DNA from 4 places in the Ensifer sp. Root954 genome. Region 2 is predicted to be linked to each of the others. Evidence: predicted binding sites of a transcription regulator. Region 2 holds the regulator's gene; each other region holds the start of a gene.
The links. The regulator PhoB, encoded in region 2, activates phosphate uptake and scavenging genes when phosphate is short. The targets are predictions, from matches to a motif close to TGTCATNNANCTGTCAT.
Positions count from the first base shown of each region.

Region 1: a site for PhoB is predicted at 6,386-6,402, ahead of ASE71_RS16555 (PhoX family protein). Genes of this name have one in related genera too.
Region 3: a site for PhoB is predicted at 1,372-1,388, ahead of ASE71_RS23125 (UDP-2,3-diacylglucosamine diphosphatase). Genes of this name have one in related genera too.
Region 4: a site for PhoB is predicted at 2,426-2,442, ahead of ASE71_RS23055 (LTA synthase family protein). Genes of this name have one in related genera too.

Region 1 covers NZ_LMJM01000023.1:512,198-520,256, forward strand. The annotation lists gene ASE71_RS16525 (NAD-dependent epimerase) at 1-849, opposite strand, end outside; gene ASE71_RS16530 (ArsR/SmtB family transcription factor) at 927-1,250, opposite strand; gene ASE71_RS16535 (SRPBCC domain-containing protein) at 1,301-1,783, shown strand; gene ASE71_RS16540 (L,D-transpeptidase) at 1,887-2,630, opposite strand; gene recO (DNA repair protein RecO) at 2,845-3,591, shown strand; gene ASE71_RS16550 (PaaI family thioesterase) at 3,608-4,117, shown strand; gene ASE71_RS16555 (PhoX family protein) at 4,298-6,310, opposite strand; gene ASE71_RS16560 (DUF2339 domain-containing protein) at 6,506-8,059, shown strand, end outside.
Region 2 covers NZ_LMJM01000052.1:211,134-219,192, reverse strand. The annotation lists gene pstA (phosphate ABC transporter permease PstA) at 1-1,112, shown strand, start outside; gene pstB (phosphate ABC transporter ATP-binding protein PstB) at 1,126-1,941, shown strand; gene phoU (phosphate signaling complex protein PhoU) at 1,992-2,705, shown strand; gene phoB (phosphate regulon transcriptional regulator PhoB) at 2,908-3,591, shown strand; gene ASE71_RS31580 (GcrA family cell cycle regulator) at 3,662-4,183, opposite strand; gene ASE71_RS31575 (aspartate aminotransferase family protein) at 4,605-5,804, shown strand; gene argF (ornithine carbamoyltransferase) at 5,909-6,826, shown strand; gene ASE71_RS31565 (Hsp33 family molecular chaperone) at 7,125-8,059, shown strand, end outside.
Region 3 covers NZ_LMJM01000027.1:252,913-260,971, forward strand. The annotation lists gene ASE71_RS23120 (NADP-dependent malic enzyme) at 1-1,266, opposite strand, end outside; gene ASE71_RS23125 (UDP-2,3-diacylglucosamine diphosphatase) at 1,440-2,279, shown strand; gene ASE71_RS23130 (MFS transporter) at 2,377-3,597, shown strand; gene dgcA (N-acetyl-D-Glu racemase DgcA) at 3,549-4,532, opposite strand; gene ASE71_RS23140 (ABC transporter permease) at 4,793-5,920, shown strand; gene ASE71_RS23145 (ABC transporter ATP-binding protein) at 5,943-6,752, shown strand; gene ASE71_RS23150 (MlaD family protein) at 6,835-8,059, shown strand, end outside.
Region 4 covers NZ_LMJM01000027.1:232,165-240,223, reverse strand. The annotation lists gene ASE71_RS23070 (TolB family protein) at 1-162, opposite strand, end outside; gene ASE71_RS23065 (hypothetical protein) at 187-522, opposite strand; gene ASE71_RS23060 (NAD+ synthase) at 526-2,208, opposite strand; gene ASE71_RS23055 (LTA synthase family protein) at 2,477-4,405, shown strand; gene ASE71_RS23050 (DUF1003 domain-containing protein) at 4,521-5,069, shown strand; gene ASE71_RS23045 (TadE/TadG family type IV pilus assembly protein) at 5,352-5,774, shown strand; gene ASE71_RS23040 (TadG family pilus assembly protein) at 5,776-7,509, shown strand; gene ASE71_RS23035 (hypothetical protein) at 7,693-8,059, shown strand, end outside.

The sequences.
Region 1 (8,059 bases), on a different contig from region 2:
CTTGCCGACCGCCTTCTCGACCGTTTCGACGAAGGTCATCAGTTCGACCGGCTGCCCGCCGCCGATATTGACCACGCGGAAAGGCCCCTGGCGCGAGAGCGTGTCCTCGGCCTTTTCCTCCGGCACGCGGTTTTCTTCCGCCGGCGCCACATGGGAAAGCCGGAGAATGCCCTCGACCAGGTCGTCGATATAGGTGAAGTCGCGGCTCATGCGGCCTTCGCCATAGATATCGATCGGCTGTCCCTTGTGGATGGCATCGACGAACTTGAACAGCGCCATGTCGGGCCGCCCCCAGGGGCCGTAGACCGTGAAGAAGCGGAAGGCAGTGGTCGGCACCTTGTAGAGATGGGCATAGCTGTGCGCCATCAGCTCCATCGACTTCTTGGTGGCGGCATAGAGCGTCATCGGCTCGTCGGCACGGTCGGTTTCGGCAAACGGGATTTTTTCGTTGGCGCCGTAGATCGAGGAGGTCGAGGCCAGCATCAGGTGCTTAGGGTTAAGCTCCCGCGCCAGTTCCAGCATGTTCCAGGAGCCGACCAGGTTGGAATCCACATAGGCCTTCGGGTTCTCGAGGCTGTAGCGCACACCCGCCTGGGCGGCGAGGTGGATGATGACTTCGGGTTCGGCGAGCTCGGCCGCCCGGCGCAGCGCGTCTCTGTCCTCAAGCATGCCGACGACCGGCTTGAAGCCGTTCGAGCGAGCGAGGATCGCGTGCCGATTCTCTTTCAGCGTAACGTCGTAATAGGGGGTCATCCCGTCGAAGCCGACAACGAAATGCCCTTCGTCGATCAGCCGCTTGGCGAGGTGAAAGCCGATGAAGCCTGCGGTGCCGGTGATGAGGTAGCGCACGACGATGTCCCCAATTTACGTATCGGCCGTTCATACGAAGAAAGCCGATCGATTGAAAGCCGAAACCATCGGTCTGGTTACCGGTCGAGGTCCTGTTGCAGGGCGGACAGCACCGACATCGCATGGCCGGCATACTGGCTGATCCAGCGATCATGGATCGCCTGGATCGGCAATGCGTTCAGATGGTTCCAGCGTTCACGCCCCTCGCGGCGGACGAGTACGAGCTCGGCCTGCTCAAGGACTTTCAGGTGCTGCATGACCGTACAGCGGTCGAGATTGCTGAAGCGCTCGCAGAGCATGCCGGTGGTCTGCGGCTCCTGGCGCATGGCGTCGAGCATCTGCCGGCGCAGCCCGTTGGCGAGCGCCTTGAATACCAGGTCGTCTTTCGAATCGGTTGACATGTTATGTTTCTATAACATACTCTTGTTGGCCCCGACAGGAGGAATACGCCATGCCCTTTGAATTTCGTGTGAACGGACGGATCGGCCGCCCTGTCGCCCAGGTTTTTGATGCGGTCGTCAATCCGGACCAGCTCAGCCGCTACTTCGTGACGCTCGGCGGCATCAGCGGGCCGCTGGTGGCCGGCGCAACCGTGACCTGGTGGGGCGAGGTGCCGATCCAGGTGGAGGTGGTCGAGCCCAACGAGCGTATCGTCTTTTGCTGGGGCGCCATGGTCGCCGAGGGCGAGGATGCCTACCAGACCCGTGTGGAGATGCGCTTCCAGCCGCTGGAGGATGGCGCCACGATGGTGACGATCGCCGAAACCGGCTGGCGCGAGAACGCGCAGGGGCAGAAGAGCTCCTACGTCAACTGCGAGGGCTGGTCGCAGATGCTCGCCTGTATGAAGGCCTGGCTCGAATACGGCATCAACCTGCGCGACGGCTATTACCTCAGCGAACTCTCAGGCAAGCCGGCGCTCGAGCCGCAGGCCTAGCCGGCCGGTCGTCTGCAGTGCGGCGCCGACTTGAGCGACGGGCGTTAATGTACCTGAATGCGCCGGGCGTCACTGAGGCGCGCCCGGCTGAGCATTCGGCGTCTCAATACATCGGAGGAAGGCCGCCATTGGCGGCGCTCGCCATGGGAATGCCGCCGGCCGGCTCCGTCATCGGCGGTTCGGCCTGCAGCACGACGACGCGCGAATCGACCGGTACGCGGCTGTAGAGGTCGATGATATCGGGATTGAAGAGACGGATGCAGCCGCTGGACACGGCCTTGCCGATCGACCAGGCCTCGGTCGTGCCGTGGATGCGGAACAGCGTGTCGCGGTTGCCCTGGAATAGATAGAGCGCGCGGGGGCCAAGCGGGTTGCGCACGCCCGGCTCCATGCCGCCGGCAAGCGGGCCGTAACGTTCCGGCTCGCGCGCCACCATCTCTTGCGTAGGCGTCCAGCGCGGCCATTCGGCCTTGCGCGCGATCCGCGCTTCACCTTCGAACTCAAGGCCGGCCTTGCCGACGCCGATGCCGTAGCGCATCGCCATGCCGCCATCCTGCACGAGGTAGAGGAAGCGGTTCTGGGTATCGATCACGATCGTGCCCGGCGGCTCATGCGTCTGATAGGCGACCTGCTGGCGCAGATAGCGCTTGTCGACCTTGCTGATGTCGATGGCATCCAGCGGGAATTTTTCGTTCGGCAGCGGGCCGTACATTGCCACATAGTATGGATCCGGTCCCTTCGGCTTGGCTGGCCCCGACGTGGTGACGCAGCTTGCGAGCGTCGAGGTGGCGAGAAGAAGGGCGAAGAGCTGCGCCAGGCGGCCGGCGCTGTTCCGGGACACACACATAATAAGGTTTTGATCCTGCTGATTGTCATTTTCGGGCGGGAGACACGGCTTTTGCCGCCCTTCCGTTCTAATGTCAAAGACGGCGTCGGGGCGGCGACAGCATGTCGCAAATGAGGCAACCATTAGGTGTGGCCGAAAGGCTACAGTCGGCAATGGCATTTTGCTTCCGCAAGACAGCTTGATCCGCTTTCGACCGCGGGTGTATGCCATAGCCATGCAATGGAGCGATCAGGCCATCATTCTCGGGATCCGGCGGCACGGCGAAAGCTCGGCCATCGTCGAGGTCATGAGCGCTACCCACGGCCGGCATCTCGGCATGGTGCGCTCGGGGCGTTCGCGCACGATGCAGCCGGTGCTGCAGCCGGGCAACTCGGTGGAGGTCACCTGGCGCGCCCGGCTCGACGAGCACATGGGCGAATTCCGGATCGAACCGGTGGAGCTGCGGGCCGCCCGGCTGATGGAAACGGCAACCTCGGTCTATGGTATCCAGGCGCTCGGCGCTCTTCTTAGGCTGCTTCCCGAGCGCGACCCGCATCCGCATCTCTACGAGGCGCTGACCGTCATCGTCGACCATCTCGCCGATCCCGCCGACGCCGGAGAATTGTTCGTGCGCTTCGAACTCGCAGTCCTCAACGACCTCGGCTTCGGGCTCGATCTCACCGAATGCGTTGCAACCGGCGCTCGTACCGAACTCGTCTATGTCTCGCCGAAATCGGGCAGGGCGGTCTGCCGGGAGGCCGGAGAGCGTTATGCCGACCGCATGTTGGCGTTGCCGGACTTCCTTTCGGCCGAAGCGCGAAGGGCTGCGGATCACGACAGCCTCGCCGCCGCTTTCCGCCTGACCGCCTTCTTCCTCCACCGCCATGTCTATGAGCCGCGCGGCCTCGACGTTTCTTCCGCCCGCGACGGTTTCGTCCATGCGGCGCTGAAGGCGCTGAAAGCGCAATCCTCAGCCGCCTGATTCCCAGGAGTTATCGATGTACCAAGAGCTTTATCCCGGCATGTCCGTATCCGGCGTCGGCGTGCTGTCGCTCGACCGCGTCGCCCGCGATGGCGGTCTCAAGGCAATGCAAGATCTTTTGAGCGGCGAGCTGCCGGCGCCGCCGATGTCGAAGACGCTGAAGTTCGGGTTGAGCGAAGTCGAGGAGGGTCGGGTGGTCTTCAAGGGGCTGCCGACCGAGGAACACCTCAATCCGCTTGGCACAGTGCATGGCGGATGGACGGCAACGATCATGGATTCGGCCCTCGGCTGCGCTGTCTTCACCACCGTCAAACCTGGGGAGGCCTATACGACGGTCGAGTTCAAGGTGAACCTCGTGCGGCCGCTGCTGCCCGATATGGGCGAGGTCTTCTGCGAGGGGCGCATCGTGCATCGTGGCCGCACCATCGCGACCTCCGAAGCCTGGCTGCGCGACCGTAACGGCAAGCTGCTCGCCCACGGCACCGAAACCTGCGCCATCTTCCCGATCGACAATCTCAGGCGTTAAAGCAATTCCAGGAAAAGTGCGAAGCGGTTTTCCGCCCGGAATTGCGTCACTTCAAGCTGAGCAATTCCAGGAAAAGTGCGAAGCGGTTTTCCGCCCGGAATTGCGTCGCTCAAGCAATGTCGGAAGCAAGAAACGCCGCGCAGAATGGCGCGGCGTTCCTCTTTGTAATCGCAGTCCTGATCAGCCGATGCGGCCGCCGCCCTGCTTGGTCACAGCGACGACGGCCGGACGCACCGGCATGTCGTCCTGGAAGTCCGGCCAGCGGGTGGCCGGCGTCTCGTAAGTTGCAAGGCCGGCGTCGCCCGGGTGCTGGACGGCGAGGAAGAATGTGTCCGAGGTCGGGTTGAAGCAGGGGCCGCACATTTCGGCGCCGACCGGCACGCGGAAGAAGAGCTTCGACGTGCCACGGGCGGCGCCGTCCGTGTCGATCGCCCAGATGCCGTCGGTGCGGCCGGTGTCCTTCTCGTTGTTGCCGTCGGTCGATACCCAGAGGCGACCATCGGTGTCGATGGCGCAATTGTCGGGCATGCCGAACCAGCCGTTCTTGGTGGTGGCGGTCGAGAACGAAGCGCCGACCTCGGCAACGCTCGGATCGCCGCACTTCAAGAGAACGTCCCAGCGGCTCTTCAGCGACGCGAAGTCGCCGTCGGTCTCGGTGATCTCGACGATGTGGCCGAAGGCGTTCTTGGCGCGCGGGTTGGCCGCGTCGACTTCTTCGGCCTTGCGCTTGGTGTTGTTGGTCAGCATCACGTAGACCTTGCCCGTCTTCGGGTTCGGCTGAACGTCTTCCGGACGGTCCATCTTGGTGGCACCGAGCGCGTCGGAGGCAAGACGGGTGTTGATCAGCACGTCCGCCTGCGAGGCAAAGCCGTTGGCTTCGGTCAGCGGGCCTTCGCCATGCGTCAGCGGCATCCAGGTGACGGTGCCGTCTTCGTCGAACTTGGCGACATAGAGTGTGCCCTCGTCGAAGAGGTCCATGTTGGCGGCGCGATCGTCAGGTTTGAAGGTGCCCTTGGTCACGAACTTGTAGACATAGTCGTAGCGCTCGTCGTCGCCGGAATAGAGCACGACGCGGCCGTCCTTGTTGACGATCGATTCGCAGCCTTCGTGCTTGAAACGGCCGAGGGCTGTGCGCTTCTTCGGCACCGACGTCGGATCAAGCGCGTCGACCTCGACGATCCAGCCGAAGCGATTGGCTTCGTTCGGCTCCTTGGAGACGTCGAAACGGTCGTAGAAGGACGCCCATTCATACTGGCCGCCCGGTGCGCCCAGCCGCTTCAGCTGCTTGTATTCCGGATGGTCCTCGGCAATCTCGCCGCCGAAATAGCCGTTGAAGTTTTCTTCGGCCATCATGTAGGTGCCCCAGGCGGTGACGCCGCCGGCGCAGTTGTTGAGCGTGCCGAACACCTTTTTGCCGGTCGGGTCGGACGGCGTCTTCAGGCGGTCGTGACCGGCGGCCGGGCCGGTGATCTGCATCTCGGTGTTGACGGTGATGCGACGGTTGTTCTTGCCGTCGAGAACCGGCTGCCACTTGCCGTCGACCTTGCGGATCTCGATGATCGTGCCGCCATGTGCGGCCATCTCGATGTCGACCAGCTCCTTGCTGTATTCGCCGAGAACGACCTTCTCTTCCTCGACTTCCTTGCCGTCCTTCGTCACCTTTTCCTTCACGACGCTGGCGAAGGCGGGGAACATCAGTTCGGCATTGGTGTATTCGTGGTTGACGACGAGCAGGCCGTGGTCGGCGCTGCCGTCGAGCGGGATGAAGCCAACATAGTCGTTGTTGTAGCCGAACAGCTTTTCCTGGGCAGCGGCCGTCTGGTTCTTCGGGTCGAACTCCGGGCTGTCGGCGAAGATCTTGTCGCCCCAGCGAAGCAGGACGTCGGCATCATAACCTTCGGCCACATGGTGCTTTTCGTCGACGCCGGCTTCGATCTCGGTAAAGTCGAAGCGCGAACCGTCCTCGGCGCGTGCCTCTTCGGCGGTCAGGAGAGCGAGCGGGCTGACGGTGGTCGAGATCGCGGCAACTGCCAGCGAGCCGCCGATGAACGACCGGCGCGAGAATCGACGATGGATGATGTCGCCCATCGTCGGATTGGCGGAACAGTTGTGGCCGACATCTTCCAGCTCTTCCCTGCGTTCCGTCAGCGTCTTGAATTCGGTCTCTTCCGTCTGGGCGAGATACTTGTCCATGATCGGGTCTCCTGGTTGAACGATGGAAACCACCGCGCGAGGCAGCGGTGTTCATCCGCCTGTACCAGCTGCCCCATGACAGTTCTGCGACATTTCCGTGAAGAGATTACAGCGCTCGGCCGTCTATAGATTTGGCGCTTGCATAAAAGTCTGTATGGTTGCGTGCGCCGGCGATTGCGACTGCCAGGGGAAAGTATGTTCGAACTTATTGCTTTAGCTGCCTTTATTCTGGCCCTGTCCGCCTATCTCGGCAACCGCAGGACGACCGAGCGTCTTGGTACCGAACTGGCCGCCCTCAAGGCGGAGGTCGTGGCGCTGAAGGCCGCTCCGGGGGGAGGCGCCCCGGCTGAAACGGCGACCGAGGCGTTTGCGGCTGCGGACGAGTTGCCGGCCATGTCGGAGACGCCGGAGCCAGAGACGCTGGACGATGCCGCTACCGCCTTCTCGGCCAGCGCGCGCGAGGGCGCGCGGATTTTCGGCGATGCGGAAGGAGCCGCGGCCAAAATCGAGGGCGAGGAGACGATCGCTGCCGGCACGGAAGCACCGCAGCCGGTCGCAACCGTACCCCGTCAGACCGAAAGCCTGGAAAGCCGCCTCGGCGCCCGTTGGGCCGTCTGGGTTGGCGGCATCGCGTTGGCGCTCGGCGGCGTCTTCATGGTCAAGTATTCAATCGATGCCGGGCTGTTGAGCCCGGCGGTTCGCCTGACGCTTGCTGCCTTGTTCGGCCTCCTGCTGATGGCGGCGGGCGAGGTCATCCGTCGGCGCGCGGTGCCCGTGATCGCCAACGAATTCCAGAACGCCATGATCCCCGGCATCCTGACGGCGGCCGGTGCCGTGACTCTCTTCGGGGTCGCCTATGCCGCCTATGGCATCTACGACTATATCGGCACGGGCACGGCCTTCGTTCTCCTGGCGGCGATTTCACTCGCCACCGTCGGCCTGTCGCTGCTGCATGGGCAGGCGCTCGCTGGCCTCGGCCTGCTTGCCTCGCTGATCACGCCGGCGCTGGTTTCGAGCAACGAACCGCGCCCCTGGGTTCTCTTCGGTTTCCTCGCGATCGTTTGGCTCGCGACCCTGCTTGCATCGCGGCTGCGCCGATGGACCGTAGTGCCGACGCTTGCCAATGTTGGCATAGGGCTCTGGGGCCTTGCCTATGTCGCTGCGGCATCGCCCTTCGAAGCACGGCCGGTCGCTTTCATCCTACTCGTGATGATCGCCGGCATCGGACTTATCTGGCCGGCCGCCATCGAACGGGAGCCAGTGGCAGAAGCGCGCGAAATGCGTGATGCGACTGAAGGGTCCGAAATGCCGGAGCCGACCGAAGCGACAACCCGACCCCGGGCCGTCGTCGGGCCATGGGAACGCCTGTTCGTTCCACCGCACGCGGCAATCTCCATTTCGGCCGCGATCGTCGTCACCATGCTTGCGCTCCTCCTCATCAGCCCGGCAGTCTATGCGGTCCGCTTTCCGGTGGCGGAGTTTGCGGTTGTCGTTGCGGCGCTGGCGGCGTTGGGCGCCTGGCGGACAACGGCAGTCTATCCCGCCGTGCTTTCAGCGGTCGGCGCTGTTGCTGGCGTCTGGAGCCTGACGGCGCTGAGCGGCGTGCTCGCCTATCTCGATCCCTCGCTGGCCGACGCTCTTCCGGCAGTCGTCCTGCCCGGGCGCACCGCGATGATCACCGCAATGATGCTTGCGGCGCTGTTCGTCGCACTCGGCGGTTTCGTGCTGTCGCGCCGGCTCGTCGCCCGT
Region 2 (8,059 bases):
TGCCGATCGAATTCACCGAAAAGGTCATCGACCCCAAAGGCGAACGCGCGACCGACGGCAAGGTGCTGATGACCGCCAACTATCCGCTGTTGGTGCGCGACGCGCTCGTCAAGCAGCTCGGCATCGACGCCACCAAGCGGCCGCAGGTCAAGCAGGCGACCGACATGGTTTCCGCGAGCTCCCGCACGCTATTGCGCGACATGGTCGCCGCCGACCCGTCGATCATCGGCAAGACGGTTCCTGTCACGCTGCTGGCCGAGGCCAACATCGACTCCGCCTTCAAGGGCCAGATCGATCTCTCGGTCGATGAGGGCAAGCGCAAGGTCAAGGACCAGCAGGTGACCTGGATGAACGAGCTGGCGAGCGCCGGCATCCTGAAGAAGAGCTTCAACACCGGCATCTTCACCTTCGGCGCCTCCAGTCGTCCCGAAGCGGCAGGCGTCGGCGTCGCTGCCCTCGGCTCGCTCTACATGATGCTGATCGTGCTGGTGCTGTCGCTTCCGATCGGCGTCGCCGCCTCGATCTACCTCGAGGAGTTTGCGCCGAAGAACCGGCTGACCGACCTGATCGAGGTCAACATCAACAACCTCGCGGCCGTTCCGTCGATCGTCTACGGCCTCCTGGGTCTCGCCGTCTTCATCAACTTCGCCGGCATGCCGCGCTCGGCAGCCGTCGTCGGCGGCTTCGTGCTGACGTTGATGACCCTGCCGACGATCATCATCGCCACCCGTGCGGCGTTGAAGGCGGTCCCGCCGTCGATCCGCTCGGCGGCCCTCGGTCTCGGTGCGTCGAAGATGCAGACCATCTTCCACCACGTGCTGCCGCTGGCGATGCCGGGCATCCTGACCGGCACCATCATCGGTCTTGCCCACGCGCTTGGTGAAACCGCGCCGCTGCTCCTGATCGGCATGGTCGCCTTCGTCGTCGATTTTCCCGGTTCGCCGATGGAACCGTCGACGGCACTGCCGGTGCAGATCTACATGTGGGCCAATGAGGCGGAGCGCGCCTTCGTCGAGCGCACCTCCGGCGCAATCATCATTCTTCTCATCTTCCTGGTCGTCATGAACCTTGGAGCCATTCTGTTGCGACGTCGCTTTGAGCGCCGCTGGTAGTGAGGTAATTACTATGAACATCATGTCAGAAGCAGCAGTCGAGAAGGCTCTGGATCAGAAAATGAACACCGTGCCCTACAAGATGATCGGCAAGGATGTGTCGGTCTATTACGGCGAGAAGCGTGCGCTTTTCGACGTCAACCTCAACATCCGCGAGAACACGGTCACGGCGCTGATCGGTCCTTCGGGTTGCGGCAAGTCGACCTTCCTGCGCACGCTGAACCGCATGAACGACACGATCGAGAACTGCCGCGTCACCGGCAAGATCACGCTCGACGAGGACGACATCTACGACCCGACGATCGACGTCGTCGAGCTTCGCGCCCGCGTCGGCATGGTCTTCCAGAAGCCGAACCCGTTCCCGAAGTCGATCTACGACAACGTCGCCTACGGCCCGCGGATTCACGGCCTTGCCCGCACCAAGGCCGACTTTGACGAAGTGGTCGAGACCAGCCTGCAGAAGGCCGGTCTGTGGAACGAGGTAAAGGATCGTCTGCAGGAGCCCGGCACCGGCCTTTCCGGTGGTCAGCAGCAGCGCCTCTGCATCGCGCGTGCCGTCGCCGTCAGCCCGGAAGTCATCCTCATGGACGAGCCGTGCTCGGCTCTCGATCCGATCGCGACCGCCAAGGTCGAAGAGCTCATCCACGAGCTGCGCACGAACTTCACGATCGTCATCGTGACCCACTCGATGCAGCAGGCCGCCCGCGTTTCGCAGCGCACCGCCATGTTCCACCTCGGCAATCTCGTCGAGGAGAACGACACCGACAAGATGTTCACCAATCCGGATGACCAGCGCACCCAGGATTACATCATGGGCCGCTTCGGCTGAGGCCGCATAAGGCTGCAACAGTAACTGCAAAGCGCCCGTAAGGATCGACGATCATGTCCATGCATATCATGTCCGCCTATGACGAAGAACTGAAGTACCTGACGCGCCGCATCTCGGAGATGGGCGGCCTCGCCGAACAGATGGTCGCCGAGTCCGTTCGCGCGCTGGTCAACTCCGACCTGGCTCTCGCACAGAAGGTGATCTCGGACGACACCGTCCTCGACGACGCCGAGCGCCAGATCGGTGAGAAGGCGATCGTCACGATCGCCAAGCGTCAGCCGGTCGCCGCCGACCTGCGTGAGATCATGGGGTCGATCCGCATCGCCTCCGATCTGGAACGCGTCGGCGACCTCGGCAAGAACACCGCCAAGCGCGTGATCGCGGTCGCCGGCTCCGGCATTCCGCGCAAGCTCGCCCGTGGCCTCGAGCATCTGGCAGAGCTCGCTCTCGTCCAGCTCAAGGAAGTGCTCGACGTCTACGCCTCGCGCTCGCCGGAAAAGGCCAACAGCATCCGCGAGCGTGACGAGGAGATCGACGCGATCTACACCTCGCTGTTCCGCGAGCTCTTGACCTACATGATGGAAGATCCGCGCAACATCACGCCCTGCACGCATCTTCTGTTCTGCGCCAAGAACATCGAGCGCATCGGCGACCACGCGACCAATATCGCTGAGACGATCTATTACATGGCGACGGGTGCTCAGCCGGAAGGCGAGCGTCCGAAGGATGACACCACGTCGACGCTGGGCTCGGTCAACGACTGAGCGCCAAGCGCGCCGTAAGCATGCATGCCCTTTGAAATCTGATCCGGTCGCGGCTTCGGTCGCGGCCCCGAATTCCTGTATCTGAAGCATGTGGTTTTCGCCCCGCCTTTGAAAACGGCGGATGTGCTCCAGATTTAGAGTGTCTGAGCGCCGGCCGGGCCGATGAGCCCAAAGGCCGCCCGCGGTAAGGAGACGTTACCTGATGTTGCCAAAAATCGCCGTAGTCGAAGACGAAGAGGCGCTGAGCGTTCTGCTGCGTTACAATCTGGAAGCCGAGGGCTTCGACGTCGATACGATCCTGCGGGGCGACGAGGCGGAGATCCGGCTTCAGGAGCGGCTGCCCGACCTGCTTATCCTCGACTGGATGCTGCCCGGTGTTTCCGGCATTGAACTTTGCCGTCGGCTGCGCCAGCGTCCGGAGACCGAACGTCTGCCGATCATCATGCTGACGGCGCGCGGCGAGGAAAGCGAGCGCGTCCGGGGTCTGGCGACCGGTGCCGACGACTACGTGGTCAAGCCCTTCTCGACGCCGGAGCTGATGGCGCGTGTCAAGGCGATGCTGCGCCGGGCAAAGCCCGAGGTGCTCTCGACGCTGCTTCGCTGCGGCGACATCGAACTCGACCGCGAGACCCACCGCGTTCATCGCCGCAGCCGCGAAGTGCGCCTCGGCCCGACCGAGTTCCGTCTTCTGGAGTTCCTCATGTCCTCGCCGGGCCGCGTCTTCTCTCGCTCGCAGCTTCTGGATGGCGTCTGGGGTCATGACATCTATGTCGACGAGCGCACCGTCGACGTGCATGTCGGTCGTCTGCGCAAGGCTCTGAACTTCTCGAACATGCCCGACGTCATCCGCACCGTTCGCGGCGCCGGCTATTCGCTCGAAAGCTGAGCGGTCTGAAAGTCGCCAACAAAAAAAAGGGGCCGATCGGCCCCTTCCTTTATCAATGCGGTCCAGCTTCTTAGCGGGCCCTGCGGCGCTCCCCCGACGGCTGGTAGGCCAGCCGCGCATGGAAGGTGCAGTAAGGCGAGGCTTCCGGGGAATCGTTGCCGCAGAAGTGAAACTCTTCCTTCAGCGGGTCGCCGATCGGCCACTTGCAGGTGCGCTCGGTGAGCTGGGTCAGCTCGAGGCGGCGCGACATCGGCACGACAACGTCGGTGCGGGTGCTGAAATCCTGCTCGGCAACGAGATCGACTTCGATTTCTTCCTTCAGAACGACAGCGCCGGCCGCGCGTGCAACCGGGCGGGTCGAAACGCGCGAAGCGTAGTTCGGCGCGCGCGGTGCCGAAGTCGGGCGCTTCGGACGGGCCGCCGTCGTGGTGCTGCCACCGGCCTTGGCGCGACCTGGCAGGCTCAGGCGGTGAACCTTGCCGATGACAGCGTTACGGCTGACGCCGCCGAGCTGTGCCGCGATCTGGCTTGCGCTCAGGCCCTCGGACCAAAGCTTCTTCAGTTTCTCCACCCGCTCGTCAGTCCAGTTCATTTCTGCACTCTCCGTTCTCAGCGTTGGGGATGGCAGAATCCCTCACCGCACCCCGGCTAAACCCCGGGGTTGCAAACGCGATAACTCTTTTGGTGACTAGGTCCGCCGCATGCGTCTAGTAATTGAATGTTAACGTACTGACCGCTGGACTCTGTGGCAAGAGTCCCGGGAATCAGGCCGAATCGATTTCGTAGTTTTCCCCAACTTGCTCGGCCAGCGTTGCATTTTTGCAAGCCCTCCCGGACGATTTTTCTGCTGCCAGGAATCGACCCTTCATGTTGCGCTGCAAGGCTTGGTTTTGTTGACATTGCAGCGCGAAATGGGAATAGTGCCTGCGCCGCCGAAAGGCGGCATTTTTGATTTTTATCGGCCCGCGTGAGGCGCGGGATCGATGTCGATCTGGAGTGAAGGAGAGCCTCGCATGACTGCAACCACGCCGCTTTACGATACCTACATGCGCGCGCCGTTGCGTTTCGAGCGAGGAGAGGGCGCCTGGCTGATCGCTGAAGACGGCACGCGTTATCTCGATTTCGGTGCCGGCGTTGCCGTGAACTCGCTCGGCCACGCGCACCCGCACCTGGTCGAAGCGCTGAAGGCGCAGGCCGACAAGGTCTGGCACCTGTCCAACCTTTATGAAATTGCGGGCCAGGAAAGCCTCGGCCGCCGGCTGACGGCGGTGACCTTTGCCGACAAGGTCTTCTTCACCAATTCGGGCGCGGAAGCGCTGGAATGCGCCATCAAGACGGCACGGCGTTACCACTTCTCCAAGGGCCACCCGGAGAAGTTCCACGTCATCACCTTCGAAGGCGCCTTCCACGGCCGCACGATCGCGACGATCGCCGCCGGTGGTCAGCAGAAATACATCGAAGGTTTCGGGCCGAAGGCGCCGGGCTTCTACCAGGTTCCGTTCGGCGACATCGCCGCGGTCAAGAATGCGATCACCGAGGAAACCGCAGCGATCCTGATCGAGCCGATCCAGGGCGAGGGCGGCATCCGTCCGGCGACCAAGGAGTTCATGCAGGAACTGCGCGCGCTCTGCGACGAGTTCGGCCTGCTCTTGATCCTCGACGAGGTCCAGACCGGCGTCGGCCGTACCGGCAAGCTGTTTGCCTATGAATGGGCGGATATCCGTCCGGATATCATGGCGGTCGCCAAGGGTATCGGCGGTGGCTTCCCGTTCGGCGCCTGCCTCGCGACTGAGGAAGCCGCATCTGGTATGGTGGCGGGCACGCATGGCTCCACATATGGCGGCAACCCGCTGGCCATGGCCGTCGGCAACGCCGTGCTCGACGTCGTTCTGGCCGACGGATTCCTGACGCATGTGCGCGATGTCGCGCTGGTCTTCCGCCAGGGCCTTGCGTCGCTCAAGGACCGCTTCCCTGATGTCATCGAGGACATCCGCGGCGACGGTTTGATGCTGGGCATCAAGGTGAAGGGCCCTTCGGCCGATCTGCTGAAGGAAATCCGCGCCGAAAAGCTCCTGGCCGTGCCGGCGGGCGAAAATGTGCTGCGTCTGCTGCCGCCGCTGACCGTGACGGCGGAAGAGGCGCGCGAGGGGCTCGCACGTATCGAACGCGCCGCCGAGGCGGTTCGCAAGGCAAGCGGCAACGCCGCGGCCTGAAGGTAGCGACCCAGGGCCGACTAAGGCGTTAGAATGACCTTCGTGCGGGCACGTCGATAGCGTGCCGCACCAGGGACCGATTTTTCAGACAGGAACCGAGTACGATGGCAGGCACCAGACATTTTCTCGATCTTTCGGCCATGACGGCCGCCGACCTCCGGACGATCATCGACGATGCGCGCGTCCGAAAGGCGGCGACCAAGGCCGGAACTGCCGAGAAGCCGCTCGCCGGCAAGATGCTGGCGATGATCTTCGAAAAGCCCTCCACCCGCACCCGCGTTTCCTTCGATGTCGGCATGCGCCAGCTCGGCGGCGAAACCCTGTTTCTGTCGGGCACCGAAATGCAGCTCGGCCGCGCCGAGACGATCGGCGACACGGCCAAGGTGCTCTCGCGTTACGTCGACGCCATCATGATCCGCACCACCGACCATCGCCGCCTTCTGGAACTGGCCGAGCATGCGACGGTCCCGGTCATCAACGGCCTGACCGACGATACGCACCCCTGCCAGATCATGGCCGATATCCTGACCTTCGAGGAGCATCGCGGTCCGGTAAAGGGCAAGACGATTGCCTGGACCGGCGACGGCAATAACGTGCTGCATTCGCTGATCGAAGGTTCTGCCCGCTTCGGATACCGCATGAACATGGCCGTGCCGCTCGGTTCCGAGCCGCAGGACAAGTTCCTGAACTGGGCGCGCAACAATGGCGGCGAGGTCCTTTTGTGTCATGACGCCGAACAGGCCGTCGCCGACGCCAATTGCGTCGTGACCGACACCTGGATCTCGATGAACCAGGAACATCGCGCGCGCGGGCACAACGTCTTCCAGCCCTACCAGGTCAATGAAGCGCTGATGAAGCGTGCGGCCTCCGATGCGCTGTTCATGCACTGCCTGCCGGCGCACCGCGGCGAAGAGGTCACCGACGAGGTGATCGACGGCCCGCAGTCGGTGGTCTTCGACGAGGCGGAAAACCGGCTGCACGCACAGAAGTCGGTCATTGCCTGGTGCATGGGGCTCGTCTGAGCCGGCTGCCCGGTCGCGCGCGACGGCGAAGAGGCTTCAGTGCGCTCCGCCGAGCTTGCGCCATATAGGGGCGTGTTCACCGCACTTGACATTGTCCACGTGCGACACGATTTAGGCGGCATACGGGCGCTCCTGAAAGTAGTGAGCGCGCAACCGTCGAGGTGGTGCGTTGCTATGGCGGCGGCACATACCTGGTGGACAATCCGTTTATCGCGGGATCAACTGAGACAGCGAGCACGTTGCGCGGGGATAGCAATATCTCTGGTGCAGCTTGGTGGCTGAAGGCAAGGAGCAAGACATGACTGACATGACGCCAGGGCTTGGTGAGTTCGACTTTGCCGGTGACGATCACGTCGTGCCTTTCCAGGTGGAAGGCCTCGACGTGCGCGGCCGCGCCGTGCAGCTTGGCCCCATGCTGGACGCAATCCTAGAGCGCCACAACTATCCGCTTCCGGTCGCGCGCCTGGTTGCTGAAACCGTTGTACTCACCGTGTTGCTCGGGACCTCGCTGAAGTTTGAAGGCAAGCTGATCGTCCAGACCCAGGGCGATGGCCCTGTCGATCTGGTGGTCGCTGATTTCTCGACGCCGGATCGCGTGCGCGCCTATGCCCGCTACGATCAAGAAGCGCTTGCCGCTGCCGAAAAGGACGGCCGGACCCTTTCGCACGAGCTGCTCGGAAAGGGCGTGCTCGCCTTCACCATAGACCAGGGCGCCCATACCCAGCGTTACCAGGGTATCGTTGCGCTCGACGGAGCGACGCTGGAAGAAATCGCCGGCGTCTATTTCCGGCAGTCGGAGCAGATCCCGACCAAGGTGCGCCTTGGCGTGGCCGAGCTTCTCGATCGCGACGAAAACGGCAAGCCGCGCCATCGCTGGCGCGCCGGCGGCATGGTCGCCCAGTTCCTGCCGGAAGCGCCGGAGCGCATGCGCCAGCCCGACCTTTCCGGCGGTGATGGCGATGATGGTGAAAGCGCGTTCGGGGACGACGATCTCTGGGCCGAAGCCAAGGTGATGGTCGAAACGATCGACATGGACGAGTTGACCGATCCGATGGTCGGAACCGAGCGGCTGCTCTATCGCCTGTTCCACGAGCGCGGCGTCCGCGTCTACGAACCGCAGGCGGTCTACGACCGTTGCAGCTGCTCGCGCGAGAAGCTTCAGTCGGTGTTGTCCAACCTGAGCACGGACGACCTCGAAAGCACCATCGACGATGGCGAAGTCAAGGTGACCTG
Region 3 (8,059 bases), on a different contig from region 2:
GATCGGACGGGTGGCGACGCCGCTTTCCTCGGCTGCCTTCGCAACCGCCGGCGCGATGCGCAGGATAAGGCGCTGATCGAACGGCGAGGGGATCAGGTAGTCCGGGCCGAAGACCGGGGTCTCGCCGGAATAGGCGCGGGCGGCAACATCGGAGGGCTCTTCGCGGGCAAGACCGGCGATGGCGCGTACGGCCGCCATCTTCATTTCTTCGTTGATCGTGCTTGCGCCGCAGTCGAGCGCGCCGCGGAAGATATGCGGGAAGCAGAGAACGTTGTTGACCTGGTTCGGGAAGTCCGAGCGGCCGGTGCAGATCATCGCGTCCGGACGGGCTTGGCGGGCGGCTTCCGGCATGATTTCCGGCGTCGGATTGGCGAGCGCCATGATCAGCGGCTTTTCGGCCATCTGCGCCAGCAGTTCCGGCTTCAGGACGCCGGCGGCCGAAAGGCCGAGGAAGACGTCGGCGCCGCCGATGCTGTCGGCAAGCACGCGGTTGCTGCTATCCTGCTCGTAGACGGACTTCCATTCGTCCATCAGCACCTCGCGGCCCTTGTAGACGAGGCCTTCGAGGTCATGGACCCAGATGTTTTCGCGCTTGGCGCCGAGCGTCACGAGAAGGTTGAGACAGGCGAGTGCGGCGGCACCTGCGCCCGAGGTGACGATCTTGGCGGTCGCGATGTCCTTGCCGGCGAGTTCGAGGCCGTTGAGGATGGCGGCGGCGACGATGATCGCGGTTCCGTGCTGGTCGTCGTGGAAGACCGGGATCTGCATCTTTTCACGCAGGCGCCGCTCCACCTCGAAACATTCGGGCGCCTTGATGTCTTCAAGGTTGATGCCGCCGAAGGTCGGCTCGAGCGCCGAGATTACGTCGACCATGCGCTCGATGCTCGACGCGTCGATTTCGATGTCGAAGACGTCGATGCCGGCAAACTTCTTGAAGAGGACGGCCTTGCCCTCCATGACGGGCTTGGAAGCCAGCGGACCGATATTGCCGAGACCGAGGACGGCCGTGCCGTTGGAGATGACCGCGACCAGGTTGGCGCGCGCTGTGTAATCGGCGGCTGTTTCCGGATTGTCACGAATGGCGATGCAGGGGGCTGCAACCCCTGGCGAATAGGCAAGCGCCAGGTCGCGCTGGTTGCCAAGCGGCTTGGTGGGCTGGATTTCGAGCTTTCCCGGGCGTGGGTAACGGTGGAAGAAAAGGGCCTGCTGGTCGATGTCGCCGCTGGCCGGACCGGTATGGGATTTCGTCTTGTCGCCCGTATTCATGCTCTCACATTCCTCATTCGTGGTCGTGCCTTTTGGCATGAATTCGAAGCGAGGTACAGTTTTGCAGTGTTGATTTCAGCGGGGGGACCGGTGACGCAATGTTGATGTCATCTTCCTGAAACACGAGTCTGGTTTCACGAAGGCAGAAAGCATAACCTGAAGACGAGGCTCGCATGATGGCGGCGCAGCAAGACAACTCCGTACGAAAGCTCAGGACGTTGTTCATCTCGGACGTCCATCTCGGCTCGAAGGCCGCCAAGACCGACTACCTGCTCGACTTCCTGCGGCATCATGAAGCGGAGACGATCGTTCTGGTCGGCGACATCGTCGACGGATGGCGGCTGAAGCGCAGCTGGTACTGGCCGCAGAACTGCAACGACGTGGTGCAAAAGCTCCTGCGCAAGGCGCGCAAGGGCGCCCGCATCGTTTACATCCCCGGTAATCACGATGAATTCCTGCGCGACTTTCCGGGCGTGCATTTCGGCGGCATCGAGGTGGCGCAACGCTACATGCACGAGGGGGCCGACGGCCGTAAATATCTCGTGCTGCACGGCGACGAATTCGACGTCGTCGTGCGCAACGCCCGCGTGCTCGCCTATCTCGGCGATTGGGCCTACGACACGGCGATCGCCATCAATATCGGGCTTGCTGCGGTCCGCCGACGTCTCGGCATGCCCTATTGGTCGTTCTCGTCCTGGGCGAAGCTTCAGGTCAAGCACGCCGTCAACTTCATCGGCGAGTTCCAGAAGGTGGTCGCCGAGGAGGCGCGCCGTCACGATGCGCAGGGCGTGATCTGTGGTCATATCCACCATGCTGTCATCGAGGAGACCGGCGACATCCGCTACATCAACACCGGCGACTGGGTGGAAAGCTGCACGGCGATTGCCGAGCACCACGACGGCACGATGGAACTGATCACCTGGCACCAGATGCGCGGTGGCGCCAGCGAAGGCGAAGCCTCTGGTGAAGCGGACAAACTGCTCGCCCAACTGCTGACCCAGCGCGCGGCCTGACCTTTGCGGCGCAGCGATATTACTGTCGCGAAAACTAGGTTATGGCGAGGGGCGCCCGGCTCGTGCTAGAGATTGGGCACAGCCATCAGGTCAGACGATGATTCCCTTCCAAGCGCCCGCCTATGTGGGCCCTCCGCCGCGCCATTTTGCGCTTCGCATTGCTTTGCTCTTCTGTGCGCCGCTGATCGTCAACGGCTTCGCGATGCCATATTTCCCGATGTGGCTGAGCACGCTGTCGATGAGCGACTTCGAGATCGGCGTCGTTCTGGCGTTGCCGATGTTCGTGCGCGTCATCACGGCGCCGATCGCCGGCGTCATTGCCGATAGGCTCGGCGAGCGGGCGATCGTCCTGATCTGGTCCGGTTTCCTGTCGCTCGCAACGGCCGTGGTTCTGTTCTATTTCCGCGAATTCTGGCCGGTGCTGCTCATCTATACGCTGCAGTCGGCCGTCTATTCTCCCTATGTGCCGATCGTCGAGGCGATCGCGCTTTCAGGCGTGCGGCGCTGGGGCTTCGACTACGCCCATATGCGGCTCTGGGGCTCGGTCGCCTTCATCGGCGCGACGATGCTCGGCGGCTGGATGGTGGGCATCTTCGGCAGCGACATGGTGCTGCCGGCGATGGCGATCGGCTTCGGCCTGACGATCATCATGGCCTATGCCGCGCCACGGGTCGGCAAGCCGCGGCGGCCGTCACCGATCACGGCATTGACGGAGCCGCCGCCGAAGTCGCTGCGGCAGCTCGACCTGCAGCTGCTTCTGATCGGGGTGACGCTCGTCAACGCCAGCCACGCGATGCTCTTTGCCTTCTCGGCGATCTATTGGCAGCACATCGGCTACAGCGGTACCGAGATCGGCCTGCTCTGGAGCGCGGGCGTCGCGGCGGAAGTGACGATGTTCATCTTCGCCAAGGCGATCAGCCGCCGTTTCAGCGTCTGGGTGATGATCCTGTCCGGCTGCTTTCTCGCCGTGGTGCGCTGGATCATCTTCCCGATGGATCTCGGCTTCAGCGGCTATTTCATCCTGCAGTGCTTCCACGCTTTCACCTATGCGATCATGCACACCGGCATGCAGCACAAGCTGGTCGAGCGGGTGGTGGAATCACAGGAAGCGTCGGCGCAGGGGCTCTACTTCTTCTATACCGGTATCTTCACCGCGATCTTCACGTTCCTGTCCGGCTATTTCTACGCTTGGTACGGGGTGAACGGCTTCTATTCAATGTCGGTCGTCGCCTTTGCCGGCTGCTGCTTTGCCGTCACCGCCTGGTATCTTCAACCCCAGAGGCGCGGCTCCGGCGGGAAGACAAGCGAGGCCTCGTAGCGCAGGCCGGGCTCGCGATCCTGCGCCAGCAGCAGCGGCCCGTCGAGATCGACGAAATCCGCGCCTTGAGCCACCAGGATCGCCGGCGCCATCGCGAGCGAACTGCCGACCATGCAGCCGACCATGACCTTGAGCCCGAGCGAGACCGCCTCATCGCGCATGCGCAGTGCCTCGGTCAGGCCGCCGGTCTTGTCGAGCTTGATGTTGACGGCGTCGTAACGCCCGACGAGAGCGGCGAGGTCGCCGGTCGCGTGCACGCTTTCATCAGCGCAGATCGGAACGGGACGGGCGATCGTTGCCAACGCCTCGTCGCGGCCGGCGGGAAGCGGCTGCTCGATCAGGTCGATCCGTTCCTCGGCGCAGATCGCAAAGTGATAGGCAAGCGTTTCGGGCGTCCAGCCCTCGTTGGCGTCGAGGATGATGCGGCTTTCCGGTGCGCCGGCGCGCACCGCACGGATGCGGGCAGCATCATCCGACGTGCCCACCTTGACCTTGAGGAGCGCGCGGTGGGCATATTTGGCGGCCTGCTCGCGCATCGCGTCGGGCTCGGCAAGCGAAAGCGTATAGGCCGTGGTCAATGCTTCCGGTGAAGAAATGCCGGCAAGAACATGGGCCGACTTGTTTTTCTGCTTTGCTTCCAGATCCCACAGCGCGCAATCGACGGTGTTGCGGGCAGCACCCGGCTTCATCGCGCGCTGCAGGTCGGCGCGGCTGAGCCCAGCCTCGATATGGTGGCGGATGGCGGCGATTTCGGCGAGCACCGTGTCGATCGTCTCGCCGTAGCGGCCGTAGGGAACGCATTCGCCGGAGCCCGTATGGACACCGTCTCCGATGCGGCAAGTGACGACGCTTGCCGTCGTCTTGGAGCCGCGCGAGATCGTAAACGTGCCCGCAATCGGGAAATGTTCCACGGTGGCATCGAGGGAAAGTGACATGAAAGCGTCTCCGGCAGGTAATCTGTTGGCCCGGCGTCATAGCGCCGCAACGTTCGGGTGACAGCAAAGGTGCGAGCCGTTATGACGGTGGAAGGATTTACGAATCTTTACACAGTCGTTGCCTCCGGTCGGACGCGCAACAGTCGTGGTAACACTTTAGGTCTGCTGCACAATCTTGTCCTCATCTCTATCGAGATTGGACGAGTTTTGCAGAGGCAAATCGGGATAACAGAAGACACGTGTCGCAAGCCGCCCGCAAGATGACCGCCGATGTCGCGCTGTCCGAGAGTGGCGGCGGGCGAAGCTATGTCTTCACCGGCACCTGGCGGCACGAGACGGCCGAAGCGATGGCAGCAAAGCTCGACGGCCTTGCGCGCAAGGGCGACGGGGCCGCGCAGTTCGATCTGTCCGGCGTGACGGCGATGGATACCGCAGGCGCCTGGATCATCCGCCGCTTCATGACCCGTGTCGTCGGCCCGTCGCGCGACAACGTTCATTTCGCCGAAGGCGGACAGCGCTATGTCGAGCTCATCGACGCCCTGCCGGCTGAACTGCGCTCGCCGGAAAAGAACGGCGAACGGCTGCCGCTGTTTCAGCGCATCTTCGCCCCGGTCGGCGAGGTCATGGCGGCGACGTGGGAAGATATCGTCGCTGCGATGTACATCCTGGGGTCCGCGGTGCGCGGCGCCCAGCTTAAGCTTGGACGGCACAGCGGCGTCTCGCCGGCGGCGATCGTCCACCAGATCGACCGCATGGGCGTGAAAGCCGTGCCGATCATCACGCTGATGTCGTTCCTGATCGGCGCCATCATCGCCCAGCAGGGCGCGTTCCAGCTGCGCTATTTCGGCGCCGAGGTCTTCGTCGTCGATCTCGTCGGCATCCTGCAGCTCCGTGAAATCGGGGTGCTGCTGACCGCGATCATGATCGCTGGCCGCTCCGGCAGCGCGATCACCGCCGAAATCGGCTCGATGAAGATGCGTGAAGAGGTGGATGCGCTGAAGGTGATGGGGCTGAGCCCGGTCGGCGTACTCGTATTTCCGCGCCTCGTGGCGCTGACCGTCGCGCTGCCGCTCTTGACGATCATCGCAAACTTCGCGGCGCTCGTCGGTGCGGCGCTCGTTGCCTGGGGCTATTCCGGCATCACGATCCCAACCTTCCTCGCCCGATTGCAGGAAGCCATCGATTTTTCGTCGATCGCCGCCGGCATGATCAAGGCGCCGTTCATGGCGCTCATCATCGGGGTCGTGGCAGCCGTCGAGGGCTTGAAGGTTGGCGGCAGCGCGGAGTCGCTCGGCCGCCACGTGACGTCTTCGGTGGTCAAGTCGATCTTCGTCGTGATCCTGATCGACGGGCTCTTCGCCATGTTCTACGCGGCCATTGATTTCTGATGCGGAGAACAGCGTGAACCCAATCGAAAAGAGTCACGAGGGGTACCAGCCGACCGAGGCGAACGGGCGCGAGGCCGTGCTTTCCGTTCGCGACCTGACGGTCGGTTTCGGCTCCAACATCGTGCTCGACAAGCTGAACCTCGAGATCTACCGCGGCGAAATCCTCGGCTTCGTCGGAGCGTCCGGCACCGGAAAGTCGGTGCTGATGCGCACGGTTCTGAGGTTGCTTGCGAAGCGGTCCGGCAAGATCGAAATCCTCGGCGCGGACTACGACAACATCACCGAGGGCGAACGCATCGCGCTCGACATGCGTCTTGGCGTTCTCTTCCAGCACGGAGCGCTGTTTTCGGCGCTGACGGTGCGCGAGAACATCCAGGTGCCCATGCGCGAATATCTCGACCTGCCGCAGAGCCTCATGGACGAGCTGGCGCGGGTGAAGATCGAGCTGGTCGGCCTTGCGCCGGAGGCGGCGGAAAAGTACCCGTCGGAGCTTTCGGGCGGCATGATCAAGCGCGCCGCACTTGCGCGCGCGCTGGCGCTCGATCCGGACCTGGTCTTCCTCGACGAGCCGACCTCGGGGCTCGATCCGATCGGGGCGGCGGAGTTCGACGAGTTGATCGCCAAGCTGCGCGACACGCTGGGATTGACCGTGTATATGGTGACTCACGACCTCGACAGCCTCTTTTCGGTCTGCGACCGCATCGCGGTTCTCGGCAAGAAGAAGGTCCTGGTCGAAGGCACGGTGGAAGACATGCTGGCCTGCGACGATCCGTGGGTGCAGTCCTATTTCCGTGGCAAGCGGGCACGATCGATCGTGCGGAACGATCAATGAATCTTGAGAAGCCGATTTTGATGCCCAGGCGTCGAGATCGGAGGTAGAGCCGGTGAAGCGGCCACGAAGGTAGTCGGTACGAATGGAAACGAAAGCGAACTACGCCATTGTCGGTTTCTTCACGGTGTTCGTGGTCGCAGCCGCATTCGGCTTCGTCTACTGGATGTCGCAGTATGGCCGTAGCGGCGAGATGATCGAGCTGGTGGTCAACATTCCGGGGTCGGCCAACGGCCTTTCGGTCGGCTCTCCGGTGCGCTTCAACGGCATTCCCGTCGGCACGGTTCGCAACCTCGCGATCGATGCCAACGATCCGCGTTATTCGATCGCGCTGACCGAGGTTTCGGTCGACGCGCCGGTGCTCAAGTCGACCAAGGCGACGCTGGAAGTGCAAGGCCTGACCGGTGCGGCCTATATCGAACTCAGCGGTGGCCACAAGGGCGACGAAAACATCCTGAAGACTGCGATCGAGAAGGGTACGCAGGCGCGTATCCTTGCGGACCAGTCGAGCGTCACCAGCCTGCTCGCGACGGCCGACCAGATTATGGACCGCGCCAACAGCGCCATCACCGACATCCAGGGCTTCGTCACCGACGTGCGCGGTCCGCTGACCAAGACGATCGGTAATGCCGAGACGTTTTCGAATGCGCTCGCGAACAATTCCGGCGCGATCGATGACTTCCTGAAGAGCGTGACGGAACTCTCCGGTTCGGTGAGTGCTGCGTCCAAGAAGCTCGATTCGACTCTGGAATCTGCCGAAACTCTGGTGAAATCGGTGGATCCGAAGAAGATCGATCAGATCGTCTCGAACGTCGAGCAGATCAGCACCGACCTGAAGGCTGCCTCGGGCGGCGTTTCCGAAACCATCGCTGCCTTCCGGCGCACGGTCGAAACCTACGAGCAATTCGGCAAGAACGCCCAGAAGACGCTGGAGCGGGTCGATACGCTGGTCGCCTCGGTCGACAAGCAGAAGGTGGAGCTCGTCGTCAACGACATCACGGCGGCGACGGCCGACGCCCGCAAGACGGTGGCCAACATCTCGCAGTTCGCCGACAAGATCACGGCGCGCCAGCAGGACATCGACCGCACGATCACCGACGTTACGCAGTTGGCAAGCAAGTTGAACGCTTCGGCCAACCGGGTCGACAGCATTCTCGTCAAGGTCGACGGTTTCCTCGGCGATGCGGACGCGCCGTCGCTTTCGGCTGACGCCCGCGCGACGCTCGCCTCGTTCCGCAAGATGGCGGACAATCTGAACGCCCAGATCGGCCCGATTGCGGAGAACCTCAAGCGCTTCTCGAATTCGGGGC
Region 4 (8,059 bases), on a different contig from region 2:
TTCGGAACCATCAAGGCCAAGCCGATAGAGCCTGCCGTCACCGTTGATGATCAGATGTGAGCCGTCCCGCGACCAGTTCGGTGCCTCGACCAGCCGGTCCGTCTGCCAGACAACCCGCGTTTCACCTGTTGCGATGTCATGGATCTCGACGGAACTCCGCATGCTCTTCTCTCCCGGACGAGGCCGCTATTTCTTGTCTTCACCCGCCGGCAGGGTCGCCAGAACCTTGGAACAGACCGATTGCATCAGAACGGAATCGCGTCGGTCCCGCCAGGTGGTGACCAGACCCCAGGCCAGCAGGAGCAGGATGCAGATGAAGGCAACGCCGACGACGGTGAGGCTTCCGGTCGCAAGGCCATAGACCCCAAAGATCGCAGGCGTCGCGAAATAGCCGATCTGCGCCGATAGCTGCCGGCCGGCGGAAACGTCGCTTGCCGACCACAGTCGCAGGAGCCGGATTTCCTCGTCCGTAAAATCTGGACGGCCCTGTCGGCCGTCCGTCTCTTCGGAGAGGATATCCATCGCCTAGCCCCGGTCGCGGAAGCGGTTGGTGATCGGGTAGCGGCGGTCGCGTCCGAAGTTCTTCTTGGTGATCTTGACGCCCGGCGCCGATTGCCGGCGCTTGTATTCGGCGATGTAGAGCAGATGCTCGACCCGGTGAACGGTCACCTCGTCATGGCCGCGGGCGACGATCTCGTCCGTCCCCATTTCCTTTTCCACCAGGCATTCGAGAATGTCGTCCAGCACCGGATAGGGCGGCAGCGAATCCTGGTCCGTCTGGTTGGGACGAAGCTCGGCCGAAGGCGCCTTGTCGATAATGTTCTGCGGAATGACGATGCCGGAAGGACCAAGCGCGCCCGGAGGAACCGTGGTATTGCGCCAGCTCGAGATGGCATAGACCTGCATCTTGTAGAGGTCCTTGATCGGGTTGAAGCCGCCGTTCATGTCGCCATAGAGCGTGGCATAGCCGACCGACATCTCCGACTTGTTGCCTGTCGTCACAACCATCGAGCCGAACTTGTTGGAGATCGCCATCAGGATCGTGCCGCGGGTGCGGCTCTGCAGGTTCTCCTCGGTGATGCCGGATTCCGTGCCTTCGAACGTATCGGAGAGTGCGCTGAGGAACCCTTCGACCGGCTCGGAGATCGGCACGATGTCGTAACGGCAGCCGAGGGCCTCGGCGCATTCCTTGGCGTCCTTCAGCGATTCCTGCGAGGTGTAGCGGTAGGGCAGCATGACCGTGCGCACCCGCTCCTCGCCGAGCGCATCGACGGCGAGCGCTGCGCAAATGGCGGAATCGATACCGCCGGAGAGGCCAAGCACGACATTTTTGAAGCCGTTCTTGTTCACATAATCGCGGAAGCCGAGCATGCAGGCGCGGTAATCCGCCTCCTCCCGCTCCGGCAGGCGCGACTTCAGGCCGTGCTCGCAATGCCAGCCGCTCTCGCCCTTCTTCCACTCCACGATCGAGATCGCCTCTTCGAACTGGCTCATCTGGAAGGCGAGCGACTTGTCGGTGTTGAAGGCGAAGCTGGCGCCGTCGAAGACCAGTTCGTCCTGGCCGCCGAGCTGGTTGGCATAGATCATCGGCAGGCCGGTCTCGATCACCTGCTTCAGCACGACCTGATGGCGCACGTCGACCTTGCCGCGATAATAGGGCGAACCATTCGGCGACAGCAGGATTTCAGCACCGCTTTCGGCCAGCGTCTCGCAGACGCCGAGATCGCCCCAGATGTCCTCGCAGATCGGAATGCCGATGCGCACACCGCGGAAATTGACCGGTCCCAACATCTCGCCCGGATCGAAGACGCGCTTCTCGTCGAACTCGCCGTAGTTCGGAAGATCGACCTTGTCGCGGATCGCGATCACCTTGCCATCGTCGAGTACTGCCACGGCGTTATGTCGGCCGGTCTTCGACAGGCGCGGGAAGCCGATGATGACGCCCGGGCCGCCATCGGCCGTTTCGGCGGCCAGCTTTTCGACGGCCTGGAGGCAGGCCTTGAGAAAGGCCGGCTTCAGAACAAGGTCTTCCGGCGGATAGCCCGAAATGAACAGCTCCGTCAAAAGCAGGAGATCGGCGCCCTGTCGCGCCGCATCGGCGCGCGCCTCACGCGCCTTGGCCAGGTTTCCGGCGATGTCGCCCACGGTCGGATTGAGCTGGGCAACGGCGATACGAAGGAGCGAGGGGGCGTTTTTATGGGCGGTCATGAGCGGGCCTGTCGGTCTGTCCTGAACGATTGCATCTGACTTTCGCAAAGTTCTTTAGCGCAATCTGCGGGAAAATACCCACAGCCAATCGCAGCCACGCGAAAAAAACCGAAAACTTCTGTTTTTCCCGGTCCTTATACTGGGCCGTTCGTGCGGCTTCACGCCACGAAAAGCCACCCTCCATTCCCGTTAAGAAACCATTCATCCCCTGTTCAAAATGACGGGCGTATGACAGTTACACGACGCATTTATGAAATTGGAGAATATGTTGGCCAGTATCGATTCCGCTGTCGCGCGAGGCTCACGTGTCTATGCCGACCGACCCGGCTTCGCCGCACGGCACGCCAAGACGCTCGCTTCCACGCGCAGCGCCCTGTTCTCCCTGTTCGTTGCAACTGCCCTTGTCTTCGCCGTTGAACTGATCGTCCGTCAGTCGCTGACCGACACCCTTTCCTATGTCCTCGACCCGACGCGCCCGGCGCTGACGACCATCGGCATATTCTTTCTCATTCTGCTCGCTGTCGACGGTATTTTCGGCCGCGAGCACAAGTCCGCCGTGGTGATCGCGCCGCTCGCCCTTCTGCCGGCCGTCATCTGCCAGCAGAAGCAGGTGTTCCTGTCCGATCCGCTCTATCCGACCGACTTCCTGTTCGGCCGCCAGATCATGGAGCTGATGCCCGTGCTGGTAAAGGACCGTCCGTGGACGGCGCTCGGCATCGCCGTCGGCCTGGTTGCCACCGTCGTCGCCATCGCCCTTCTGTTGCGCTTTGCCTGGCGGACCTTCCCGAAGCTGACGACCCGCGAGCGTGTCGCCCGCCTCGCCTTCGCGCTGCCGCTGCTCGTCGCCTTCTGGAACATCATGGATTACAACCAGTTTTCCTGGATCCGTGATCGCCTGAAGGTCATCCCGATCATGTGGGACCAGACCGAGAACTATAAGCACAACGGCTTTGCGCTCGCCTTTGCGATCAACCTGCCGATGGCCAATGTCAGCGCGCCCGCCGGCTACATGGCCGACGCGATCGACCGCATTCCGGTGAAGCCGCTTCCCGCCGGCACCTCGCACCGCGGCAAGCCCGACGTCATCGTGCTGATGAGCGAATCCTTCTGGGATCCGACCCGCCTGCCGAACGTCAAGCTGTCGCCCGACCCGATGCCGACGATCCGCGAAATGCAGTCGGGCAACGTCTTCTCGCCGGAGTTCGGCGGCATGACCGCCAACGTCGAGTTCGAGGCGCTGACCGGCTTCTCCAACGCGTTCCTGCCTTACGGCAGCATCCCGTACCAGCAGTACATCCGCAATCCGATCCCGTCGCTTGCCACCTTCTTCCGTGGCGAAGGTTACGTCTCGCGCGCCATCCATCCGTTCCAGAGCTGGTTCTGGAACCGCACCGCCGTCTACAAGGCCTTCGGCTTCGACATGTTCAAGTCGGAAGAGAACATGCCACCGATGCAGAAGCGCGGCATCTTCGCCTCGGACGACTCGCTGACCAACGAGATCATCCGCCAGGCCGACGCGATGGACGACCCGTTCTTCTTCTTCGCCGTCACACTCCAGGGCCATGGCCCCTATGAGGCCAACCGCTACGCCAACAACACCATCAAGGTCGAAGGCGACCTGCCCGAGGCCGACCGCCAGGTGCTTGCCACCTACGCGCAGGGCATCAAGGAGGCTGACGACAGCCTGAAGAAGCTGATGGACTGGGCCAAGAACCGCGATCGCGAAACGGTTATCGTGCTTTTTGGCGACCATCTGCCGCCGCTTAACACCGTCTATACCAGCACCGGTTTCATGAAGGGTGTGACGGCGGAGCGCAAAGGTTCGAAGGAGCAGATGAAGGCGCAGCATGAAACGCCGCTCGTCGTCTGGTCGAACAAGACTGGCCCGAAGAAGAGCGTCGGCACCATCAGCCCGGCCTTTCTCTCCTACCAGATCCTCAAGCAGTCCGGTTACGAGCATCCCTACTACACCGGCTTCCTCGGCAAGGTGTATGACCAGTACCGCGTCGTCGACCGCTACATGCTGATCCGCAAGAATGGCAAGGAAGTCGCCGAGTGGTCGCGCCAGCCGAAGGTGCCGGCACTCCTGCGTGACTACCGCTTCCTGCAACACGACATGATGTTCGGCGACCGCTTCTCGACCGACCGGTTCTTCAAGTCACACGCTGATCTCTTCGCCAGCGTCGAAACCCACTGATCGAAGACCGGAGCGGCCAGCAACCGCTCCGGTCCTTGCGGCATTTTCGCGTACCGCCTGATTTCCTTGCGGCGCTGACGCGCTAGATTGTCTCCGGCCAACTCCGGAGATCGCCATGCCGCACTTCAATGACATATCGAAACAGCTTTTCGGCAAGCCGCTCAGCGAGCTCGGAGAGATCGAGCGCCGCATTCTTACCCATGCCCGGGACCGACGCACGCTCGCCACCGATTCACATGCCGCCTTCACGGCACGGCTCTCCTTCGGCGACAGGCTCGCAGACAACATCGCCCGCGTCGGCGGCTCCTGGAGCTTCATCATTGGCTTCTGCGGCTTTCTCGTCTTCTGGGTTTTGCTGAACACCATTCTGCTCGCCACCGGCGCCTTCGATCCCTACCCCTATATCTTCCTCAACCTGATGCTTTCGATGCTCGCCGCGCTGCAGGCTCCGGTCATCATGATGTCGCAGAACCGCCAGGCGGAGCGCGACCGCTTCGCTGCCTCGAAGGATTACGAAGTCAATCTGAAGTCGGAAGTCGAACTGATCGCGCTGCATCACAAGGTCGACGACGTGTTGCTGCGCGAGATCTCCGAATTGCGCGCGGACCTGGCGACGCTCAACCGGCAGCTCGAACGCTATCGCACGCCCCCCGGACAGGAGTGACCGGACCCCGGCCGAACCGGGACGATGCGCTGGCGATACGCAAGCCTGCCCTCGCGCGGATCCGGCGCCCGGACGCGGGCGCGCGCAGCCGCCGCGACAGGCGAAAACTAGCTCATTTTCATAAATACTAATTCAACTGTGAATACACATTTTGCAACATTGGCGAAATTCAATGGGATTCAACAACTTATCAGAGTATGAAAAAATTAATATTTGAGGATCACGTTATGGGTGCAGGGACATTCGAGAAATACAGCAACGTGGGTACGCGGAGATGCTGCAATGTCCAACTTCAAGCGCCTGTTAGGCGGCCGGGACGGGGCCGCTGCGATCGAATTTGCAATAATAGCACCACTCTTCTTCATGTGCGTGCTGACCCTGATCGCCTATGGCGTCTATCTCAGTGCCGCCCATTCCATTCAGCAGATTGCTGCCGATGCCGCCCGCACAGCCATCGCCGGCCTCTCCCAAACCGAGCGTGAACGGCTCGCGACCGACTATATCCGTCGCACGACGATGGATCAGGCCTTCATCAAGTCGTCGCGCATGACCGTCACCGTCAGGGACGACGCCAACAACGCAAACCAGTTCACCGTCCGGATCAAATACGACGCCGGCGACCTGCCGATCTTCAACCTGTTCACATTCGCCATGCCGAGCGAACAGATCGAGCGCTTCGCAACCATTCGCATCGGAGGGGTCTGATATGCTGTGGAAACCCATGCGCTCCCTCGCCCGAGCCCGTAGCGGCAATATCGGTATCTCGGCCGCCCTGGCCATGCCGTTGGTGATCACGTCCATGGCCCTTGCGATCGACTACGGCTACCTAACCGTCCAGAAGCGTGAAATGCAGTCTTCGGTCGATCTCGCTGCGATCGCGGCAGCGGCCAACGTCTCCGCCGCCGAGAAGGCCGTGCTCAACCACTTCGCCAACAATGGCCTGAACTACGGCGTATCGACGCCGAACGGTTTGTTGACCATCGACGGCAAGACCCTGCCGCCCGGTGACATCAGCACCGCCAAGCTTGATGGCGTCGCGACCGTAACGCGCGGGCGCTACGTCCCCGATCCGTCGGTCGATGCCGGCCAGCGCTTCATCAAGGACGCCACGCCCACGGACGCCGTGCAGGTGATGCTCGAAAGGAAGGGCGACATCTTCCTCGCCTCGATCTTCAGCGCCCCGCCGGACCTCAGCGTCTACGGCACCGCGGCGAGCTCGAAGATCGCGGCCTTCTCCGTAGGCTCCCGTCTTGCAAGCCTCAATGATGGGCTGCTCAACTCCATCCTCGGGCAGATGCTCGGAACGACGATCTCGCTCAAGGTCATGGATTACCAGGCGCTCATCGACGCCGATATCGATATCCAGCCCTTCCTGAAGGTCATTGCGACCAGGCTCAACCTGACGGCTGCGTCCTATGAAGACGTGCTCAAGGCAAACCTGACGATGCCGCAGCTGCTTGCCTCCATGCGGCTCGTCCAGGGCCTGTCCGGAACGGTCACGGCCGCACTCAAGAGCATCGAGCTTTCGACCTCGAACGACAAGCGCACCTTCACCTTGGCGCAGATCCTCAACCTCGATCCGAAGAAGAGCCTGCAGGTCGACGCCGGCTCCGATTGGGCGATGCGCGTAAGCGCGCTGCAGATCGTGTCGGCGGCTGCAGCCATCGCCAATGGCGAAAACCAGATCGCCCTCAATGCCGTGGCCGGCCTTCCGGGGATCGCATCTGCCAAGGTCAAGCTTGCGATCGGCGAGCCGCCCGTCGAAACGCCAAGCCACCGCCTCGGCACGCCCGGCGCAGCAATACGCACCGCCCAGACCCGCCTTGCCGTCGAAGTCAACGTCGATGGCCTGGCCGCCCTTGCCGGCATTCGCATCCGACTGCCGATCTATGTCGAACTCGCCTATGCGGAAGCCAAGCTCGCCGACATCAGGTGCTATGGCGGCACGCCCGAAAATGCTTCGGTCAGCGTCGATGCGGTGCCCGGCATTGCCGAAATCGCCATCGGCGACGTCGATCCGGCGGTCCTGTCCAACTTCTCGTCAGACGCGCGGGTTCAAAGAGCCAAACTCGTGGACGCCCTGGTGGTCAAGATCGATGCGCTGGCCCATGTCGAGGCGCAAAACCTCAAGCCGACGCGCCTGAGCTTCAGCCCGTCCGAGGTCGCGGCCCGGTCGATCAAGACGGTGTCGACCAAGGACATCCTGACCTCGACGACGCAAACGCTCCTCAACAATCTCGACCTGAACATACAGGTCCTGTTCCTGACGCTCGGCAGCCCGACCATCGTGCAGCAGGCATTGGCCCAAACGCTCGGAGCCGTCACCAAGCCGGTCGACGATCTGCTCTACAACCTTCTGCTGCTCGTCGGCGTACGGGTCGGCGAGGCCGATGTCCGCGTCACCGGCGTCAAGTGCCAGTCGCCGGTCCTGGTGCAGTAGACCCGTTCAAACGGGTCGTTCGACGGCCACCGTCAACGCCCCGTTGAACAAATTCGGTTGCTGACACGTTATGCACAAGGTAGCCCTAGTAAAAGGAATGCAGCTGAGCGCGGCTGGCCGGCGGGGCACCGAGAGTGCCCTTCACTTGGCGGGCTGCGCAAGCATTGGGGGTGTGCGCAGCAGATGCATGTGATGGCAGAGCAGGAAGGCGCTGCGCGGGATGGCTCGCTCGCCTTCACCGCGGAAGGTTTTCTTTGTCATCCGGAGTTACGCAACGTGCTCCAGGCGAGCGCGCGCGATCTGATGGCGGCCTACGACATGTTTCCCCGCATCGCTCGCCTTGTCGCCTCCCACCAGAAATGGACCCTCAGCCAGGCCGTCTACGCCCTGCACCTTGAGCGTGAGCCCGGCAATCCCGAAACGGGGGTTACGACCGCCCGCCTTCTCAAGTTCATCCATGAGACCGGCGGCGCCAGCCGCAATACCGCTGCTGCCTTCATCGCCGAACTGCTGACCTACAAGCTTTTGCGCGACGCGGAGGGCGGCCGGG